Regions from separate parts of the Pseudonocardia sp. ICBG1034 genome, predicted to be linked through region 2. Evidence: riboswitches for the same ligand, from Rfam matches in the RefSeq annotation. Region 2 holds a riboswitch; each other region holds the start of a gene.
What was found. Region 2 has a riboswitch for cobalamin ahead of KPF22_RS11465 (hypothetical protein). Riboswitches for the same ligand answer to the same signal wherever they lie in the genome.
Positions count from the first base shown of each region.

Region 1: another riboswitch for cobalamin. It lies ahead of metE (5-methyltetrahydropteroyltriglutamate--homocysteine S-methyltransferase); the one in region 2 lies ahead of KPF22_RS11465 (hypothetical protein).
Region 3: another riboswitch for cobalamin. It lies ahead of KPF22_RS04650 (ribonucleoside-diphosphate reductase subunit alpha); the one in region 2 lies ahead of KPF22_RS11465 (hypothetical protein).

Region 1 is NZ_JAHLEK010000015.1:619,274-626,497, reverse strand. It holds gene metE (5-methyltetrahydropteroyltriglutamate--homocysteine S-methyltransferase) at 1-1,044, opposite strand, end outside; cobalamin riboswitch at 1,171-1,380, opposite strand; gene mdo (NDMA-dependent methanol dehydrogenase) at 1,614-2,906, shown strand; gene KPF22_RS04610 (MoxR family ATPase) at 3,042-4,316, shown strand; gene KPF22_RS04605 (VWA domain-containing protein) at 4,329-5,870, shown strand; gene KPF22_RS04600 (ABC transporter permease) at 5,923-6,720, opposite strand; gene KPF22_RS04595 (ABC transporter substrate-binding protein) at 6,717-7,224, opposite strand, start outside.
Region 2 is NZ_JAHLEK010000015.1:2,115,447-2,122,670, forward strand. It holds gene cobA (uroporphyrinogen-III C-methyltransferase) at 1-738, shown strand, start outside; gene KPF22_RS11455 (MarR family winged helix-turn-helix transcriptional regulator) at 791-1,300, shown strand; gene KPF22_RS11460 (chloride channel protein) at 1,297-2,886, shown strand; cobalamin riboswitch at 2,883-3,071, shown strand; gene KPF22_RS11465 (hypothetical protein) at 3,106-3,477, shown strand; gene KPF22_RS11470 (DNA polymerase IV) at 3,497-4,918, opposite strand; gene KPF22_RS11475 (4'-phosphopantetheinyl transferase superfamily protein) at 4,965-5,672, opposite strand; gene KPF22_RS11480 (hypothetical protein) at 5,796-6,005, opposite strand; gene KPF22_RS11485 (FAD-binding oxidoreductase) at 6,259-7,224, shown strand, end outside.
Region 3 is NZ_JAHLEK010000015.1:631,227-638,450, reverse strand. It holds gene KPF22_RS04660 (ABC transporter substrate-binding protein) at 1-779, shown strand, start outside; gene KPF22_RS04655 (trans-aconitate 2-methyltransferase) at 780-1,529, opposite strand; cobalamin riboswitch at 1,699-1,902, shown strand; gene KPF22_RS04650 (ribonucleoside-diphosphate reductase subunit alpha) at 2,033-4,921, shown strand; gene KPF22_RS04645 (ribonucleotide-diphosphate reductase subunit beta) at 4,927-6,003, shown strand; gene KPF22_RS04640 (hypothetical protein) at 6,122-7,123, opposite strand; gene KPF22_RS31835 (hypothetical protein) at 7,210-7,224, shown strand, end outside.

The DNA.
Region 1 (7,224 bases), 1.5 Mb from region 2:
CGTCTCGGCGGTCAGGTCGTAGGGGACGTGCAGCAGCGAGCACGAGGTCGAGACCTCGACCCGCCCCGCGACGCCGACCAGCCGCTGCGCCGTCGCCAGCGCCCGGTCCAGGTCGGTGCGCCACACGTTGCGCCCGTCGACGACGCCGGCCAGCACCACCTTCCGGTCCAGCCCCGGGACCGCCGGGCCTCCGGAGTCGAGGGCGGCGAGGTCGGCGGCCCCCGCGACGAGGTCGAGCGCCAGCCCCTCGACGGCCGTGGCGGCGAGCGCGGGCAGGGCGGGTCCCAGCTCACCGAAGTACGACGCGACGAGGATCTTGGGCCGCCGGGTCGCCGAGGCGAGCCGGTCGTAGGCCCGGCGCAGCGCCGCGACCTCCTCCGGCGTCCGGTCGGCGGCGAAGGCGGGCTCGTCGAGCTGCACCCACTCCGCACCCGCCTCGGCGAGCTCGGCGAGCAGGTCGCGGTAGACCTCGACCAGCGGTCCGAGCAGGTCCAGCGGGCGGAAGCCCGCCGGGGCGCCGTCGGTCGGCTTGGACAGCAGCAGGAAGGTCACCGGCCCGACCAGCACCGGACGGGTGGTGACGCCGCTGCGCAGGGCCTCGCGGAACTCGTCGAGGGCCTTGCGGCTGCCCGGCGCGAGCCGGGTGTCCGGGCCGACCTCGGGGACCAGGTAGTGGTAGTTCGTGTCGAACCACTTGGTCATCTCGCAGGCCGGGGCGCCGGTGCGGCCGCGGGCCATCGCGAACAGCCGCTCCAGCGGGTCGGTGACGCCGGCGAAGCGCTCCGGCACCGCCCCGACCGCCAGCGCGGTGTCTCCGACGTGGTCGTAGAACGAGAACGTGTTGCCCGGCACCGAGCCGAGCCCGGCGTCACGCAGCCCGGTCCAGGTGTCGCGGCGCAGCCCGGCGGCGACGTCGTGCAGTGCGGACGCGTCGGTCCGCCCGGCCCAGTACGCCTCGGTCGCCCGCTTGAGCTCCCGGTCCGGTCCGATCCGGGGGTACCCCAGGACGGTGCTGCCGATGGTGCTGCTGGAAGGAATGCTCACGGCCCTCTCTCCTCGCGAGTGCGGTGGAGGACCCGTCGCCGGCACGGGGCGCCTGCGACCGCCGGGCACGACGGTGCCCGGTCGTCCGCCCGGCCCTCCCGCGAGGCCACGGATCCGCGCACGCCGGACGGCGCACGCACCGGCGGCAGGTCTTCGGACTCACGGGCGCACTGCGCACACCTACTGGCCGTCGCTTCCCGGGATCACTCCCAGTGCTGTTGACGGCGGTCGTTCCCGTTCACCGCTGCGGGGCAGTCCCGGATTCCCACCGGGTTCCCTCTTGCCTCGTGACGCCCCGTCGTCGGGCCGGCACGAACCGTCGGCGAGCCGACAGTACCCCGGACCGGCCGGACAGACTGTTGCCGAGCGATCCCTGTTGCCATACATTGGCATTACTGTCACACCCTCCCCGGCGGCCGGGTCGAGGGCGACCTCACCCTGCGCCCCTCCGTTCGGAGGGGGAACCTGCCCGGTCTCCCGAGGGGTAATGGCGATCACCCCTGTGCCCGCGGCCACAGGGGTCATAGCGTGCGGTCTCGACCCATCCACCTGCCTCAGAAAGGGCTGACATGCAGGTAGACGAGCTGCTCAAGCCGTTCCCCATCAAGGAGTTCCACCCGTTCCCCCGTGCGCTCATGGGTCCGGGGTCGCACGAGCTCATCGGCCCGGAGGCCCTGAAGCTGGGCTTCAAGAAGACCCTGGTCATGACGTCGGGCCTGCGGGGCACCGACATCGTCCACAAGATCGTCGAGTCGATGAAGTACCACGGCCTCGAGGTCGTGCTGTACGACAAGGTCGAGTCGAACCCCAAGGACTACAACGTCATGGACGCTGTGGGCCTCTACCAGCAGAACAACTGCGACTCGTTCGTCTCCATCGGCGGCGGCTCCTCGCACGACGCCTGCAAGGGCGCGCGCATCTCGGTCGCGCACGACGGCCGCAACGTCAACGAGTTCGAGGGCTTCAACAAGTCCGAGAACCCGGCCAACCCGCCGCACATCGCGGTCTCCACCACGGCCGGCACCGGCTCGGAGACCTCGTGGGCCTACGTCATCACCGACACCACGACCGACCCCGACAACCCGCACAAGTACGTCGCGTTCGACGACGCCTCGGTCACCACCCTGGCGATCGACGACCCGGTGCTCTACTACGACTGCCCGATCGACTACACCGCGCAGTGCGGGTTCGACGTGCTCGCGCACGCCTCGGAGCCCTACGTCTCGCGGCTGGACTTCCAGCCGTCGCTGGGCAACGCGCTGCACGCGATCAAGCTGACCTCGCAGAACCTGCGCAAGGCCGTCTGGAACGGCCAGGAGCTCTCCGGCCGCGAGGGCATGATGTACGCGCAGTACATCGCCGCCCAGGCGTTCAACTCCGGTGGTCTCGGCATCATCCACTCGATCAGCCACGCGGTGTCGGCGTTCTACGACACCCACCACGGCCTGAACAACGCCATCGCGCTGCCCCGCGTGTGGGCGTTCAACATGCCCGTCGTGTACGAGCGCTTCGCCGACATCGCCGAGGCGATGGGGGTCGACACCCGCGGCATGACCAAGCCGCAGGCCGCCGACGCCGCGCTCGCCGCCTCCATCCGGCTGCTGCGCGACGTGGGCATCCCGGAGAAGTTCGCCGACGTCAAGCAGGACACCTACTCGAAGAACCGGCTGGGCATCGGCCCGACCAAGTTCTACGAGAACGCGCCGACCATCGTCGGTGACGCGGCCGACGTCGACCGGATCACCAACCACGTCCTCGGCGACGCCTGCACCCCGGGCAACCCGAAGGAGTGCACGTTCGAGACCGTCCGCCCGGTCGTCGACCACTCCATCAACGGTGACCTGGACGACCTGCTGACCTGATCCGCAGGTCAGTACGTCCACCGTCGCACCAGCGGGCCCAGCCATCCGAGGTGATACTCGGGTGGGTGGGCCCGCTGGCTGCGCCCCGCTCTTCTCCGCACCAGAGCCGGTGCGGCCCGCGAAGGAGATATCCGCGTGTCCGAGGCTGTCGTCCCCACTGTGACCGAGGCGGCGGACGCCGTCGCCTCGACCGGTCCGTTCGAGTCCGTCGACCAGGTGATCGAGACCCTGCGGGAGCAGGGCTACATCGCCGACACCCGCCTGGCCACGACGGTGTTCCTGCTGACCCGGCTGGACAAGCCGCTGCTGCTGGAGGGGCCCGCCGGGGTCGGCAAGACCGAGCTGGCGAAGATGCTCGCCGTCGCCACCGGGCGCCGGCTGCTGCGCCTGCAGTGCTACGAGGGCCAGGACGAGACCAAGGCCCTGTACGAGTGGGACTACGGCAAGCAGCTCATGTACACCCAGATCCTCCGCGAGAAGATCGGGCAGCTCGTCGAGGACGCCCCCGACCTCGCCTCCGCGGTCGACCGCATCGGGTCCCAGGAGAGCGTGTTCTTCTCCGAGCGCTTCCTCGCGCCGCGCCCGCTGCTGGAGGCCATCCGCTCCGAACAGCCCGTCGTGCTGCTGATCGACGAGGTCGACCGCGCCGACGAGGCCCTGGAGGCCGTCCTGCTGGAGACCCTGGGCGAGTTCCAGATCTCCGTGCCCGAGATCGGCACCTTCGTCGCCGAGCAGCGCCCGTACGTGCTGCTGACCTCGAACAACACCCGCGACCTCGCCGCCGCGCTCAAGCGCCGCTGCCTGCACCTGTTCCTCGACTACCCGTCGGCCTCCCGCGAGCTGGAGATCGTCAAGTCGAAGAAGACCGGGCTGTCGGACCAGCTGGCCGAGGAGCTCGTCAACGTCGTGCGCGGGCTGCGCGAGCTGGAGCTGCGCAAGTCGCCGTCGATCTCGGAGACCATCGACTGGGCGCGCACGCTGGCCGTCCTCGGCGTCGACGAGCTCAGCTCACAGATCCTGTCCGACACCGTCTCGGTCGTCGTCAAGTACGACAAGGACGTCAAGAAGGCCCTGGACGCGCTGCCGCGGCTGGTCGACCCGAACGCCGTGGTCCCCGAGCACGGCCACGGACACGGGCACGGACACGGGCACGGCCACGACGGGGACCACGACCACGGCGAGCCCTCGGCCCGGACCCCGAGTGCTCCGGCCGCCCGCGTGGACGACGACCACGACGACGGCGACGTCGACGGCCGCGCCAAGCGGGCCGCGAAGGACCAGGCGGGACGGCACGGCGGCATCTACGGCGGCCTGCCCGGCGGGGTCGCGCCGCCGCCGTCGGCGATCCGGAAGGTCTCGCCCGGCCAGGGCACCCGTTCCTTCGGCGGCTCCCGCAAGCGCCCGGTCTGATCGGGGCCCGGAGTGGAAGCGAGCATCCACCGTTTCGTCCGGCTGCTGCGGATCCGGTCGGTGCGCATCTCGGTGTCCGAGGCGCTCGACGCGATGGCCTGCGCCGCCCAGCCCGGGGTGCTGTCCGACAAGGCGGTGCTCAAGGAGGCGCTGCGCATCGCGCTGATCAAGGACCGGCGTGACGAGGCGACCTTCGACGAGGTCTTCGACCTGTTCTTCGCCCTGGTCAGGGTGGGCGAGGCGGACACCGGCCACGGGCACGGCCACGGCCACGGCGATCTGTCCGACGACACCCCGCTGGAGAACTTCACGCTGTCCGAGGAGCCGTCGGAGACCCCTCAGGAGGGTCACGACCACGGCGCCCCGGTCGACATCAAGGAGTTCTTCGACCCGGAGGACCTGGCCGAGCAGTACAACCTGCACCAGGAGGCCAACAAGATCGACATGGCCTCGATGACGGACGAGATCGTGCTGTCCAAGGAGCAGGCCAACGACATCACCGACGGCCAGCGCGTCCAGATCGAGACCGACCGGTTCTCCGGCGGCGGTCAACCCGGTGACATCTCCCAGCAGCAGGGCACCAAGGTCGACGCCGACCTCTCGGTCGCCCAGCAGGACGCGCTGCTGGGCTGGCTGAACTCCGAGGAGGACCGGCTCTCCGACGAGGAGCAGGGCACCGAGGACGACGCCGCCGCGCTGCGCCGGCGCCTGGCCGGGGTGCTCGACAACCTCCCGGAGCTGCTCAAGGCGCACCTGGAGAAGCTGCTCGCGATCGAACAGCGCATCGTCGAGGGCCACGACGACGCGGAACGGGTCGCCGAGGTCGACCGGGCCAGCGAGACCGAGCGCATGCAGCTGGAGGACTCGTTGCGGCGGCTCGCGAAGTCGCTGCACGGCGCGCTGACCCACCGCAGACGGGTCTCGCCGCGGGGCCGGATCGACTCGGCCCGCACCATGCGCAAGAACATGCGCTACGACGGTGTCCCCTTCTCCCCGGTCACCGTGCAGCGCCAGGAGGACAAGCCGCGTCTGGTGGTGCTGGCCGACGTGTCGCTGTCGGTCCGGGCCACCGCGCGGTTCACCCTGCACCTGGTGCACGGTCTGCAGGACCTGTTCGGCCAGGTGCGCTCGTTCGCGTTCGTGGCCGACCTGGTCGAGGTGACCGACCTGTTCGCCGACCACCCCGTCGAGCACGCCCTCGGGCTGATCTTCGGGGGCGACCAGCTCGACGTCGACGCCAACTCCAACTACGGCCTGGCCTTCGGCCAGTTCCTGGAGGACCACGGCTCGGCGGTCACCCGCCGGACGACGGTGCTGGTGCTCGGCGACGGCCGCGGGAACGGCAACGACCCCAACATGGAGGCGTTCGTCGAGATCACCCGGCGGGCCCGGGAGACGATCTGGCTGACCCCGGAGCCGCGGTACTCGTGGGGGCTGGGTCGCTGCGACCTGCCCGCCTACGCCGAGTACTGCGACCGGGTCCGTGTCGTGCGGGACCTGTCCGGTTTCGAGGCGACGACCAACGAGATGGCGGGCGAGCTGATCGGCCGCTGACCGCCTCCCGCCCCCGTCGCACGAACGGGCCGTCCGCGCGACGGGGGCGGGGTCAGGCGGCCGCGGGGGCGCCCAGGACCCGACGGGCGAGTGCGTCGAGGGCATGTCCCAGCGCGCCGATCACCAGGATCACGGCCATGACCTTGTCGTAGGCGAGCTGGTCGCGGGAGTTGAGGATCTCGTAGCCCAGCCCCGAGGTCACCCCGAGCATCTCCGCGGGTACCAGCACCACCCAGCCGATCCCCAGCGCCAGCCGGATCCCGGTGAGCAGGTGCGGGCGGACGGTCGGCAACACCACCGAGGTCAGCACCTCGGTCCGGGTCGCGCCGAGCGAGCGGGCGACCAGGGTCAGCTTCGGGTCGACGGCCCGCACCCCGGCGACGACGTTCAGCACGATCGGCCAGACCGCGGCCGCCGCGACCAGGAACACGACGGGCCGGTGGCCGATGCCGAACACCCCGATCGCGACCGGGGCCCACGCCAGCGGGGACACCATCCGCAGGAACTGGAACACCGGACGGGTGCTCTGCTCCAGCAGCGACGACGCGCCGACGGCCAGCCCCGTCGCGACACCGAGCACGCCCGCGACGAGCAACCCGAGCAGCAGCCGCCACAGGCTGGTGACGACGTCGTCGAGCAGGACACCGTCGGCGGCGAGCGCACCGATCGCCGGGACCGCGTGCTGCGGCGCGAACGCGCGCACCATGCTCTCCGGGCCGGCGAGGACCGTCGTGACCAGCCACCACAGCGCGGCCGCGAGGAGCGTCCCGATGACGGGGGCGAGCAGGGATGCGGTGCGGGCGGCCGGGGCTGAGCGGGTCGAGCGCGGAGAAGGGGCGAGGGTGCTCATACGGTCACGTCCTCGGTGCGGGTGAGCGAGTCGGGCAGGCCGAACGCGGCCGGGCCGCCGTGCAGGGCGATGCTGCGGCGGACGAAGCGGTCGTCCGTGAGATCGGCATGCACCGCGGCCGGGTCGAGGCCGTCGAGGAACGACGTGTCGCCGTCGACGACGGTGTCGCGCATCGCCTCGACCAGGGTGCGGGTGTAGCCGGGGAACGGGAACGGCGCGAACCCGATCCGCTCCCCGTACCAGCCGGGCCGCTGCGGGTCGCGGGGCGGCTGATTCAGGGCGCGGGTGATCGCGGGCAGCGGCTGCGGCAGGTAGCGACCCGTCGACAGCACCGCGGCGGCGTCGGCGCGGCTCGCGGAGATCCACTGCTGGGCACCGGTGACGGCGTCGGTGACGGCCTGCACCGCGGCCGGGTCGGTGTCGACGAGCTCCTGCCGGACGACGACCACGCAGCAGGCGTGCTGGCGCCACGCGTCGCCGACGAAACGGGCGATCCGGCCCACC
Region 2 (7,224 bases):
CCGCAGGCCGGTGTCGCGCTGGTCGGTGGCGGCCCGGGCGACCCGGAGCTGATCACCGTGCGCGGACGGCGGCTGCTGTCCCGCGCCGAGGTCGTCGTCGCCGACCGGCTCGGCCCGCGCGACATCCTCGACGAGCTGTCCCCCGAGGTCGAGGTCATCGACGCCTCGAAGATCCCCTACGGCCGCGCCATGGCCCAGGAGCGGATCAACGAGCTGCTCATCTCCCACGCCCGGGCCGGGAAGTTCGTGGTCCGCCTCAAGGGCGGTGACCCGTTCGTCTACGGCCGCGGGTTCGAGGAGGTCCAGGCGTGCGCCGCGGCCGGGGTGCCGGTGACCGTCGTCCCGGGCATCACCAGCGCCTTCGCCGCACCGGCCGTCGCCGGGACGCCGGTGAGCCACCGCGGGGTCGCGCACGAGATCGTCGTCGTGTCCGGGCACGTCGCGCCGGGTGACCCGCGCAGCCTCACCGACTGGACCGCGCTGGGCCGGATGACCGGCACCATCGTGCTGATGATGGCCGTGGAGCGGCTCGGGAAGTTCGCCGAGGCGCTGATCACCCACGGCCGCCCGGCCGACACCCCGGTGCTGATCGTGCAGGACGGCACCACCCGGATCGAGCGGTCGGTCCGCGCGACGCTGGAGACCGCCGAGCAGGTCGCGGCCGAGCAGGAGATCAGCCCGCCGGCGATCGTCGTGATCGGGCCCGTCGCGGGGCTGCAGGCGCCCGTCGGGGGGTGACCCCGACAACTCGTTGCACACTGCAAGTTTGCAATGTGCAACGATCGCGGGCGTGACGGACGAGATCGATGACGTCGTCGACGCGGTGATGACCGCGAGCCGGGCGATGCTCTCCGTGGTGGCCCGGTCCCTGGCCGCCGCGGGCGAGCACACCGGCGGTGACACGGCCGGCGACGTGACCCTGCCCCAGTACCGCGCGCTGGTCGTGCTGGCCCAGTACGGCACCCGGCGACCGGCCGACCTGGCCAGGGCGCTGACCGTGTCGGCGTCGACGGCGACCCGGATGTGCGACCGGCTGGTGACCCGCGGCCTCGTCGCGCGCACCCGCACCGGTGACGACCGCCGCGAGGTCGCCGTCGCGCTCAGTCCGGCCGGACGGGCGCTCGTCGACGAGGTCACCCGGCTGCGCCGCGCCGAGATGCACCGGCTGCTCGCGACGCTGCCCGCCGCCGAGCGCACCGCGGTCCGCGACGCGCTGCGCCGCTTCGCCGAGGCCGCGGGCGAGGTCGGCGAGACCGACTGGGCCGTCGCGCCCGTGCCCGCCGAGGACGGTGCCCGGTGACCGCGGTCCGCGCGCTGCACCGCGCGCTCGTCGGCACCCGGCCCGGGCTCGTCGGCCTGGCGACGGTCATCGGGATCGGCGCCGGCATCGGGTCGGTGCTGTTCCACGAGCTGATCCTCGGTGTGACGTGGCTGGTCACCGGCCGGGAGGACTTCTCCGACGCCGGCCGGGTCGCCTCGCCGCACCTGCCCGGGCTGGGGGTCTGGTTCCTGCTCGTCGCCCCGGTGCTCGGCGGCCTCGTGTACGGCCCGCTGGTCCAGCGGTTCGCGCCGGAGGCCCGCGGGCACGGGGTGCCGGAGGTGATGCTCGCCGTCGCGCGCCGGGGCGGGCGGATCCCGGCCACCGTCGCCGCGGTGAAGGCGCTCGCGTCGGGGATCTGCATCGGCACCGGCGGCTCCGTCGGCCGGGAGGGCCCGATCGTGCAGATCGGCTCCGCGCTCGGCTCGGCCATCGGGCAGTGGCTGCGGGTGCCCGCCACCCGGCTGGTCCTGATGGTCGCCTGCGGCGCCGCGGGCGGGATCTCCGCGACGTTCGACGCCCCGATCTCCGGGGTGGTGTTCGGCCTGGAGCTGATCCTGCGGTCGTTCAGCGCCGAGGCGTTCGGCGTGCTGGTGATCAGCTCGGTGGTCGCGAACGTCGTCGCCGAGGTGATCGCCGGGGACCGCGCGATCCTGACCCTGCCGCACTTCGACCTGGGCAGCCCCGCGCAGCTGCCGCTCTACGCGCTGCTCGGGCTGCTCGCGGGGCTGCTGGGCTGGGCCTTCGCCCGCATCCTCTACGCCGTCGAGGACGCCTGCGACGCCGTCTGGCGCGGCCCGGAGTGGCTGCGCCCGGCCGCCGGCGGGCTGCTGCTCGGCGCGCTGCTGCTGGCGCTGCCCCAGATGTACGGCGTGGGCTACCCGGTGCTGGAGGCCGCGATCGGCGGCCGGTACGTCGTCGGGTTCCTGCTCCTGCTCGTCGTCGGGAAGATCCTCGCCTCCAGCCTCACCATCGGCATCGGCGGCTCCGGCGGGGTCTTCGCGCCGTCGCTGTTCGTCGGCGGCACCGCCGGGACCGCCTTCGGCTACGCCGCCGCGGGCCTGTTCCCCGCGCTCGACCTGCACCCCGGCGCGTTCGGCCTGGTCGGCATGGCGGCGGTGTTCGCGGGGGCCGCGCACGCCCCGATCACCGCGGTGCTCATCGTGTTCGAGCTCACCGGCGACTACGCCCTGATCCTGCCGCTGATGGCCGCCGTCGTCCTGGCCACCGGCCTGTCGAACCTGGTGTCGCGGGACAACATCTACACGCTCAAGCTGCTGCGACGCGGGATCGACCTCGCCGCCGACACCCCGACCGACGAGGCACTGCGCCGGGTCGTCGTCGCCCAGGTCATGCGGCCCGCCGACGGCACGACGCCCGACCCGGAGCTGCCCGCCCTGGACCCGCACGGCTCCGTGCACGACGTCCTCGGGGTGCTCGCCGCGCACCGGGGCGCCGCGCTGCCCGTGCGGGAGGGGCCGGACGGGCCGCTGCTCGGGACGCTGACCGAGCACGACCTGCTCGACCATCTGCGGGGAGTGGCCGGGCGGGGGACGGTTGACCGCTAACCCGGTCGCGTGATGGGCTCCGGCCGACGACGGAACAGGAAGCCGGTGCGAGTCCGGCGCGGTCCCGCCACTGTCACCGGGGAGTGCCCTCCCCACACCGGCGCCACCGCCCGCGAGGGTGGGAAGGCCGGGGAGGGCGTACCGATCCGGGAGCCAGGACACTGCCCGTCGTCGCGGATTCCCACTGATGAGGGCGCGGACCCTCGAGGAGGACATGCGATGAGCCACGACCTGGCGGTGCTCGGTACCGATCCGTCCGGCGACGACGCGTCCCGCACGGGTGCGCACGACCTGTTGGCCGAGGCCGGGACGGTCTTCGCCTTCCCGCAGGCCGAGTCGACCGCCCTGTTCTACGCCGAGGCGTGGCGGGTCGAGCCGGTCACACCGCGCGACGCCGTCGCCCGGATCGGGGCCTGGGCCGCCGCCGGGCCCGCCGATGCCGCGGTGCTGCTGGTCGGGGGCGACCCCGCGGGCGACGCCGCGCTCGGCGCCGTCCTCGACGGTCTGGCCCGCACCGCTCCCACGCTGCGCGTCCGGATCGCCGAGGGCAGCCGCGTCGCACCGCCGCACCGCAGCCCGCTGATCGGCTGAACCCACCCGGGGCCCGGGCTCAGGCCCGCCAGCTGCCCAGCGGGTCGGCCCGGGTGAGGTCAGGATCGGCGGCGTCGAGCGTGCGGGTGCGGCCGGGGCCGGTGAGCGCGGTCTCGAACCGCACGGTGACCCGCCCGTGCCCGGCGCCCTGGACCCAGCCGTGGCCGTGCTCGGGGTGGGCGACGTCGTCGCCGGCGCGCCAGGGCCGGTCCGGGTCGGGTTCGCGGTCGGGCCGGTCCGGGCGGATCGGGCCGGGCGCGTCGCCGGGCTCCTCGGTCGCGCCGGTCCCGGTGGCCGCGTCGTTCTCCGGAGCTGCGTCGAGCACGGTCACCCCCGCCGCGGCGGCCGGGCGGGCGGCCGCGGGCGGGGCGTCGGGGGCCGGGGCCGTCGTCCACCCGCTCTCCGACGGCACCGCGTCGAACAGCGCCAGTGGCGGCTCGTCGCCGAAGCCGGACACCGACACCCCCAGCAGCCGCACCCCGCCCTCGCCGACGGCGCCCTCGGCCAGCCGCCGGGCCACCGCGACCAGGGTCGCCAGGTCCCGGGTCCCGAAGGGGGTCGTCTCGGACCGGGTGTGGGTGGTGAAGTCCCCGGTCCGCGCCTTCACCGTGACGGTTCGGGCGGTCCGGCCGTCGGCGACCAGGCGCCGGTGCACGGCGACGCAGATCGACTCCACCGCGGTGTGCACCGCGCTCATCGCGGTCAGGTCGGCGTCGAAGGTCGTCTCCGCGCTGATCTGCTTGGCCGCGCCGCGCGGGGCGACCGGACGGTCGTCGACACCGCGGGCCAGGCGGTGCAGCTCGGACCCGACGGCACCGCCCAGCACCCCGGCGACCTCGCGGGCGTCCATCGCGGCGAGCTGTCCGATCGTCTCGATCCCGATCTTCCGCAGTGCCTCGCCGGAGACCGGCCCGATGCCCCACAGCGACCGCACCGGGAGCGGGTCGAGCACGGCGGCCTGCTCGGCGTGGGCGATCACCCGCAGCCCGTCCGGCTTGGCCAGCTCGGAGGCGATCTTCGCGACCTGCTTGCCCGACCCGGCACCCACCGAGGCGGGCAGCCCGGTGCGCTCGCGCACCGCGCCGCGCAGCCGGGTGCCCCACTCCCGCACCCGGTCCGGGGAGGCCCCCACGAGGTCGGGCGGCTCCACGAACGCCTCGTCGACCGACACCGGCTCGAGCACCGGGGAGAACTCGCCGAGGACGGCCATGACCTCCTCGGACAGCGCCTTGTACAGCGAGAACCGGGGCGGCAGGACGGTCGCGTGCGGGCAGCGCCGCCGCGCCTGCCCCATCGGCATCGCCGAGCGGGCCCCGAACACCCGCGCCTGGTAGCTCGCCCCCGCGACGACGCCGCGCGGTCCCGCGCCGCCGACCAGGACCGGCCGGTCGGCCAGGGTGGGCCGGGTCAGCTGTTCGACGGAGGCGAAGAACGCATCCATGTCGAGATGCAGCACCCAGCGGTCGGCCGCCGCGGTCACCTCACCATCACCCGTGCATCGTGCCCCGGCGCACCGACAGGACCGCGTCGCCGTCGGCGACGGTGACGACCGGGGCCACCGGTCCCGCCCCGGCGACGGCGCCCGGGTGGTCGTCGAGGCCGGTGGCGACGTCGGCGACCCACCAGCTCCCGCCGGTGCCGGTCCAGCCCAGCACCCGGGCCGGGGCGTGCGGCGGGGACAGCGTGATCGCGTCCATCGGACTCGACAGGCCCTCGCCGGTGGCCTTGAGCAGCGCCTCCTTGCGGGTCCAGGTGACCAGGAACCCGGTGCCGTCGGGCGTGCCCGCGGCGAGCTCGGCGGGGGAGAGGGCGTGCCGGACGAGACCGTCGAGGCCGGACAGCGGGCGGTGCGCCTCGACGTCGACGCCGACCGGGCCGGTCCCGACCGCGACGCCGACCAGCGAGCCGGAGTGGGTCAGCGAGAACCCGGGGTCGTCGCCGCGCCCGGCCAGGCGAGGCTTGCCGTGCGGCTCCCCGCAGCGACAGGTCCGGTCCAGGACGAGCGCGGCGGGGTCGGCGTCGAGCCGCTCGGCGAGCACGAGCCGGGCCAGGGCGTGCGCGGCGAGGTAGCGGGCGCGGTCCTCGTGCCTGCGCAGTGCGAGGAGCCGCTCGCGTTCATGGGCGTCCAGCAGCGCGACGAGGTCGGCGCGGTCGCCGGGATCGGCCGGGGCGGCCCACCAGACGGTGACGGTCACGGCGTCCAGCCTTCCACGTCGCTCCCGCGCCGGGCCGCACCGCCGGGAGTGATCACGGATCGGGCACGCGGAGGGTCGCCCGCCGACGTCCCCGGTGCCCGATCCGTGATCGTGCCCGTCCCCTCAGCCGCTGCGGCGGGCGGCGAAGTCCGTGCGGACGTGGGCCGGGCGGGCCTGCGGGGCGGGCCCCGCCGTGCGCGGTGCCGGCGGGCCGCCCGGGGCGCCGGACCGGCCGCGCCTCGCCGCGCGACGCTCGGCGCGGTTGGCGGGGGTGGGCGCCCCGGCGGGACCGGTGTCGGCGGTGGGGACAGGGGTGTGTCGGGTCGTGGGCATACGACCTCCTCGGAGCATCGGGTCGGACTCGGACCGGGTGCGGAGGGCCGGTGACGCGCGGGGACGCCGGAAGGGCCGCACGAGGGCGGCGACGGTTCCGGGCCCGGTGGACGTCACGGGCCGGCGGCGGAGCGCGGAGATCGACTCCGCGGGCCGCTCAGAGGAACCGGATCAGCATGGCGGCGACGCTACGACGACCGCCCGGGCCGGGGCCACCGGTTTTCCCGGGGGCCGCCGACCTATCGTCGCGGGCATGGAGACGGCGGACGTGCTGGTGGTCGGCGGCGGCATCGCCGGGGTGTCGGTCGCGTGGGAGCTGGCCGCGCACGCCCGCGTCGTCCTGACCGAGGCCGAGCAGGACCTGCCGGTCCACTCCACCGCCCGCTCGGCCGCCACCTACATCCCCGGCCACGGCTCCGGCCCGTTCCGCGCGCTGATCGACGCCTCCGGGCCGCGATTCGCCGCGCTGCCCGGGCAGCTCGGCACGCCGCCGCTGCTGTCCCCGCGCCCGGTCCTGCACCTCGCCGACGACGAGCAGGCCGCGGACCGCCTCGCCACGACGCTGCGCGAGCAGCACGGTGAGCCCGGCGCCCCGGTCGCCCTGGACCCCGCGCAGGCGTGGCGACGCGCGCCGGTGCTGCGCCGCGCCCCGCGTGCGGCCGCGTGGACCGCCGGCGCCTGCGACGTCGACACCGCGGCCCTGCACGACGGCTACCGGCGCGGGCTGCGCGCCCGCGGTGGCACCGTGCTGCGCGGCGCCCGGGTGGCCGCGCTGGACCGGGACGGCTCCGGCTGGAGCGCGACGACGACCGGCGGGCACCGGGTGCGGGCGGGAGTGGTCGTCGACGCGGCCGGGGCCTGGGCCGACGCGGTGGCGGCGCTGGCCGGCGTACCCGGCGCCGGGCTGACCCCGTACCGGCGCACGATCGCCGCCTGCCCGGTCGGCGACCCGTCGGTGCTCACCGTCGACGGTGCCGTCCTGCCGATGATCGCCGACGCCGCCGAGCGCTGGTACCTCAAGGCCGAGGCGGACGTCGTGCTGGTCTCCCCGGCCGACGAGACCCCGGCCGAGCCGGGCGACGCGCGGCCCGACGAGCTCGACGTCGCCCTCGCCCTGGACCGGGTGGGCTCGGCGACCACGCTCGGGCTGCGGTCGGTCCGGACCGCGTGGGCGGGGCTGCGGACCTTCGCCCCCGACCGCGCCCCGGTGCTGGGCGCG
Region 3 (7,224 bases), 1.5 Mb from region 2:
CCACCGGCGCCGCCCGGCTGGGGGGCGAGCAGCGCGCCTCGGCGCTGTCCGCGCCGGCCTCGGCGAGCCAGTTCCTGGTGATGCGGGTGAACCGGGCACCGTTCTCCGACCCGCGGCTGCGCGAGGCGGTGCGGCTGGGCATCGACCGCGAGGAGCTCGTGCGGGTCGTGCTGCTCGGGCGCGGCCGGGTCGGCGACGACATGTTCGGCCAGGGACTGCGCTACCACCCGGCGGGGGTGGGCCCGGTGGCACGGGACGTCGCGCGGGCCCGCGCGCTCGTCACCGAGGCCGGGGCGCAGGGGGCGGCGATCGAGCTGCAGACCAGCGGCGCCGACCCGACCTTCGACGCCGCCACCGCACTCGTCGCGCGCCAGCTCGGCGAGGTCGGGTTGCGGGTCACCGCGCGGCCGCTGCCGTCGTCGGGCTACTTCCGGGCCATCCGGCAGCAGGGCGTGTTCTCCCAGAACAGCACCGGCTCGCTGCCGATCCCGGACTACATCGGACGCCGGATGCTGACCAGCACCCCGACCTACGACTTCACCGGCTACCGCAGCCCGGAGATCGACCGCCTCTACTACGCCGCCGTCGCCACCACCGACGACGCCGCGCGCACCGACGCGTTCGCCCGGATCCTCGGTCTGCTGCGCACCGAGTCGGGCGCCCTGGTGTGGGGTGTGCGGGACTGGAACGTCGGCGTGGCGGCCGGGCTCACCGGGCTGGAGGCGGCCCGGCCGAACACGTTCGCCTGGGCGAACTTCGCGCGCGCCCGGCTCGGGTGATCAGCGGATCGCGACCAGGGTCCGCCGGTCGAAGGTCTGGGTGAGCGTCCCGACCTCGGTGAACCCGGCGCCGGACAGCGCCTGCTCCCAGGCCGGTAGCGACGACCCGCCGGTGACCCGGCCGGCGAAGCGGCGCTCCCGCTCGGCGAACCCGTCGGCCAGGGCGGGCTCGTCGGCGAGCGCGTCCCACCAGGCCCGGAAGTCCTCGCCGGTCGCCAGTCCCCGGTCGGTGCGCTCGACCCGCAGGGTGCGGGTCAGCTCGGCCAGGCGTGGCCGGGCGGGGTCGGCGAGCAGGGTGTCGACGTCCACGAACACCCCGCCGGGGCGCAGCACGGACGCGAGGCGCTGCGCGAGCCCGGGCAGCGCGTGCTCGGGCAGCCAGTGCAGGGCGGTGGCCGAGACGGCCGCGTCGAACGGCCCGCCGCCGACGGCGTCGGTCCACCCGGGACGCGAGAGGTCGGCGTCGACCCAGTGGACGCGCTCGCCGGTGGTCCGCCGGGCCAGCTCCAGCATGACCGGGTCGACGTCGACGCCGACCACCTCGGCCCCGGTCCAGCGCGCCGCCGCGCGGGCCGCGAACGACCCGGGCCCACAGGCGAGGTCGAGCAGCCGGGCGGGGGTGCCGGCGAGCCGGTCGACGACGTCGAGCGCCAGCGCGAACAGTTCTTCCCGGTCGGGGATGTAGCGCTCCTGCTGGGCGTCCCACCGGCGCAGCCAGTGCTCGGCGTCGAGGTCCGTTCCGGTGGTCATCGCACTCTCCTGCACAACGGTGGCAACAGTGCGGCCGACGGTATCCGCGCGGACCCGTCGAACGGAAGGGACCGCCGGGCCCGTGACCGGCGACGTTCACCGTGCGTGACTCGATGGTCGTCGAAACCGGAACCGATAGGGGGGTCGATCGTGTCCAGACCCCAGATGTAGTGTCCGGGGCGCTGGTGGTTCACCGGTCCGCACGGGCCGGTGAGGCAAGAGGGAACCCGGTGGGAATCCGGGACTGCCCCGCAGCGGTGAACGGGAACGACCGCCGTCAACAGCACTGGGAGTGATCCCGGGAAGCGACGGCCAGTAGGTGTGCGCAGTGCGCCCGTGAGTCCGAAGACCTGCCACCGGTGCGCGTGCCGACCGGTGCGCGCTGCTCCGGGGCCTCGTGGGACGGCGCCAGGGTGCGGTGGGCCGCCGACGACACGCCGACCCACCGCCTCCTCGTACCGCGCCCGCCCCCGGAGGGACGGCGACTCGCGAGGAGAGAGCCCGTGACGGCTTCCACCGCTGCACCGGCAGCAGCACCACCGGCCCTGCGCGTCATCCGGCGCGACGGGTCCGAGACCGGATTCGACGCCACGAAGATCTCGGTGGCGACGACCAAGGCGTTCCTGGCGGTCGAGGGGGACTCGGGCGCGGCGTCGTCGCGGCTGCACCACCTCGTCGCCGGACTGACCGACCAGGTCGTCGCGGCGCTGACCCGGCACCCGGCGCGCGCCGTGCACGTCGAGCAGATCCAGGACCAGGTCGAGCTCGCCCTGATGCGCGGAGGCCACCACAAGGTCGCCCGCTCCTACGTGCTCTACCGCGAGCAGCAGGCCAGGGCCCGGGCGCACGACGGCGGGGACACCGCCGCCGCGGACGCCCCGGTCGTGCACGTCACCCATCCCGACGGCAGCCGGGCCCCGCTGGACCGGGTCCGCGTCGCCGCGGTGCTCGACGAGGCCTGCGCCGGCATCGAGGACGTGACCCCGGACAGGGTGCTCGCCGAGCTGGACCGCACGATCTACGACGGCATCACCGCCGACGAGCTGGCCCAGGCACTGGTCCTGGCCGCCCGCACCCTGGTCGAGCGCGAGCCCGCGTACTCCCTGGTGGCCTCGCGACTGCTGCTGGACCGGCTGCGCGCCGAGGCCGTGTCGCACCTGTCGGACACCCGGGAGACCCCGGACCACGCGACGATGGCCGAGCGGTACGCGGCCTACACGAAGGACTACCTGCGCCACGCCATCGCGATCGGTCTGGTCGACCCCGAGCTCGCGACCTTCGACCTGGACCGGGTCACCGCCGCGATCCGCCCCGAGCGCGACCTGCAGATCGGCTTCCTCGGCCTGCAGACCCTCTACGACCGCTACTTCCTGCACGAGCGCGGCGTGCGCTTCGAGCTGCCGCAGGCGTTCTTCCTGCGGGTCGCGATGGGGCTGGCGGTCCGCGAGGTCGACCGCGAGGCGCGGGCGGTCGAGTTCTACGAGCTCCTGTCGAGCTTCGACTTCATGGCCTCGACCCCGACGCTGTTCAACTCGGGCACCACCCGCCCCCAGCTGTCGTCGTGCTTCCTCACCACCGTCGACGACGACCTGGAGTCGATCTTCGGCGGCTACCGCAACAACGCGCTGCTGGCGAAGTACTCCGGCGGGCTGGGCAACGACTGGACCCCGGTCCGGGGGCTCGGCGCGCACATCCGGGGCACGAACGGCGTCTCCCAGGGCGTGGTGCCGTTCCTCAAGATCGCGGGGGACACCGCCGTCGCGGTGAACCAGGGCGGCAAGCGCAAGGGCGCGGCGTGCGCCTACCTGGAGACCTGGCACGTCGACATCGAGGAGTTCCTCGACCTGCGCAAGAACACCGGCGACGACCGCCGCCGCACCCACGACATGAACACCGCGAACTGGGTGCCCGACGAGTTCCTGCGCCGGGTGCAGGCCGACGCGCAGTGGACGCTGTTCTCCCCGGACGAGGTGCCCGACCTGCACGACCTCTACGGCACCGCGTTCGCGCAGCGGTACCGCGAGTACGAGGCGGCCGCGGCGCGCGGGGAGATCCGGGTGCACCGCACGGTGCGCGCGGTCGAGCTGTGGCGCCGGATGCTGACCATGCTGTTCGAGACCGGGCACCCGTGGATCACGTTCAAGGACCCGTGCAACCTGCGCAGCCCGCAGCAGCACGCCGGGGTGGTGCACTCGTCGAACCTGTGCACCGAGATCACCCTCAACACCCGCGCCGGCGACGAGGGCGAGGTCGCGGTCTGCAACCTGGGCTCGGTGAACCTCGCCGCGCACGTCACCGCGGACGGGCTCGACGCCGACAGGCTGCGCCGCACGGTGACCACCGCGGTGCGGATGCTCGACAACGTCGTGGACATCAACTTCTACACGATTCCCGAGGCCCGCCGGTCCAACCTGCGTCACCGCCCGGTCGGCCTGGGCCTCATGGGCTTCTCCGACGCGCTGTTCACCCAGCGCATCGCGCCCGGCAGCGACGCGGCGGTGCAGTTCGCCGACCGCAGCGCGGAGGCGCTGTCGTTCCACGCGATCACCGCCTCGTCGGACCTGGCGGTCGAGCGCGGCCGCTACGCCAGCTTCGACGGGTCGCTGTGGAGCCGCGGGATCCTGCCGCTGGACTCGCTCGAGCTGCTGGCCGCGGCCCGCGGCGACGGCGAGCTCGACGTCGACCGGTCGTCCACGCTGGACTGGGCGTCGCTGCGGGAGAAGGTCGTCGCACAGGGGATGCGCAACTCCAACGTCCTCGCGATCGCACCCACTGCGACGATCTCGAACATCTGCGGGGTCGGGCAGTCGATCGAGCCGATCCACCTCAACCTGTACGTGAAGTCCAACATGTCCGGCGACTTCACGGTGATCAACCCGCACCTGGTCCGCGACCTCAAGGACCGCGGGCTGTGGGACGAGGTGATGGTCGCCGACCTCAAGTACTTCGACGGGTCGCTGGCCGAGATCGACCGGGTCCCCGCCGACCTGAAGGAGCTCTACGCGACCGCGTTCGAGATCGAGCCGCGCTGGCTCGTGGCCGCCGCCTCGCGCCGGCAGAAGTGGCTGGACCAGGCGCAGTCGCTGAACCTCTACCTCGCCGCCCCCAGCGGCCGGGCGCTCGACGAGCTCTACCGCCTCGCCTGGCGCTCCGGGCTCAAGACCACCTACTACCTGCGCACCCGCGCGGCGACGTCGGTGGAGAAGTCCACCCTCGCCGGCACCGACGGCCGGCTGACCGGCGTGCCGAGCACCCCGGCCGCCGCCCCCGCCGCGTCGCCCACGGCCGGGGTGCCCGCGGTCCCGGCCACCGCCGTGCCCGCCACCGCCCCCGACCTCGATCCGGGCCGTGCCTGCTCGGTCGACGACCCCGACTGCGAGGCCTGCCAGTGACCACTCTGCAGCCCACCGGAAGCACCGAGAACGCCAGCGGCCTGGGCGAGATCGCCCGCGGCGCCGCCCCGATCGACGCCGACGACAAGCGCATGATCAACGCGCGCGCCGACGTCAACCAACTCCTGCCGCTGAAGTACACCTGGGCCTGGGAGAAGTACCTGGCCGGCTGCGCCAACCACTGGATGCCGACCGAGGTCGCCATGCAGGCCGACATCGCGCTGTGGCGCTCCCCCGGCGGGCTCACCGACGACGAGCGCCTCATGCTCACCCGCAACCTCGGGTTCTTCGCCACCGCGGAGTCGCTGGTCGCGAACAACATCGTGCTCGCGGTGTACCGCCACCTCACCAACCCCGAGTGCCGCCAGTACCTGCTGCGGCAGTCGTTCGAGGAGGCCGTGCACACCCACACGTTCCAGTACGTGTGCGAGTCGCTCGGGCTCGACGAGGGCGCGCTGTTCAACGCGTACCGCGAGGTCCCCTCGATCACCGAGAAGGACGCCTGGGCGCTGCGCTGGACCCGGGCCCTGTCCGACCCGGACTTCCGGACCGGCACCCCGGAGAACGACCGCGCGTTCCTGCGTGACCTCGTCGCGTTCTACGTGGTGTTCGAGGGCATGTGGTTCTACACCGGGTTCGCGCAGATCCTCTCGCTCGGCCGGCGCAACAAGATGGTGGGCATCGCCGAGCAGTACCAGTACATCCTGCGGGACGAGTCGATCCACCTGAACTTCGGCATCGACTGCATCAACCAGATCAAGATCGAGAACCCGCACCTCTGGACGGCCGACTTCGCCGCCGAGATCCGGGCGATGCTGCACGAGGCGTGCGAGCTGGAGGTCGCCTACGCCCGCGACACCATGCCCCGCGGGATGCTCGGCCTGACCGCCGAGTCCTGTGAGCGCTACCTGCGGTTCATCACCGACCGGCGGGCCGAGCAGATCGGGCTCGCCCCGCTGTTCGGGGAGCCGGAGAACCCGTTCCCGTGGATGAGCGAGGCCATGGACCTGCGCAAGGAGAAGAACTTCTTCGAGACGCGGGTGACCGAGTACCGGACGGGTGGGTCGCTGGACTGGGACTGAGGGGGTGGGCCGGGCCGGGTGACCGGCCCGGCCCGCGGACCTGACCTCCCGGGGACGGGTCGAGCAGCGGTGGTCCGCCACCGGTGCGCCCGAACCGGCCGCGGAGGCCTGAGGGCCGTCAGCCGGCGTTGCGGTCGCCGCTCGGGTCGAGGAGCCCGTCCACGCCGGTCCGGCCGCGCCAGGCGTCGAGCACGGCCGGGTCCGCCCCACCGGCGACGGCGAGTACCCGCAGCGCGACCGCCTGCGCGGCCCGGCCGGGCGCCGTCGCCGGACGCGGCCCGGGCGCCTCCCCCGCCGCAACCGCCCGGACCACCCCGGCGGTCACCGCCCACTGGTCCGGGTCGCCGAACCGCTCCAGCAGGCCGTCGAAGGCGGCCGCCCGGGTCGGGTCGAACGGGATCGGACGCCCGGTGAGGTCGGTCAGCGGGTGTGCCGGGTAGAGGTGCGCGCAGGGCAGGTGACCGGCGGGAACGGGCACGGTCGCCGCGTGCGTGCGGCCCTCGCGCAGCACGTGCGGGAGCAGGTGGGTGTGCGGCCCGTCCGGGGAGCGCCCCTCCGGCGGCGGGATCGCGGCGTACACCTCGACCCGGCCGAGCGCGGTGGTGAACACGCGGTGCGGGCCCGCCGCGACCAGCGCGGCGGTCAGCGCGCCGTCGAGCGGGCCGCCCGCGGCACGGTGCAGCAGCCCGAGCAGGTCGGGGTCGGCCGTGCGCACGCAGGCGTCCACCGTGGTCGTGCCCAGCCCGAGGTCGACGAGCACGGCGTCGCGGTCGGCCCGCCGCAGCGCGGAGTGGTCGGGCCCGAGCACGGTGACGGCGGTCCGCGCGGCCCCGCGGGCCGCGGTCGCGGGCAGGCAGAGCGCGACCGCGTGGTTCCAGTGCTCGTGCGGGCCGACGGGCGTCCGGTAGGCCAGCGGCCGGGTCGACGGGTGCGGCTCGATCCGGATCCCGCCGCGCGCGGTGACGACCGTGCCCCGCCCGGACGACCCGACCGGCTCGTCGGGGGTCCGCACGAACTCCGCGATCGCGCCGGGCGCACCCATGCTCCAGCCCGCGTACGGGTCGGCCAGGTACGCGCTCAGCAGCCCGGCCACGTCGTCCACGTCGTCCCCGTCGCCCACGTCCCTCACCCTGCCCCTCCGACCGGAGGGTTCACACCCCGACACGCCCTGTTGCACAATGATGGCAACAACGATCGGGAGGCATCGTGGACGAGCACCCG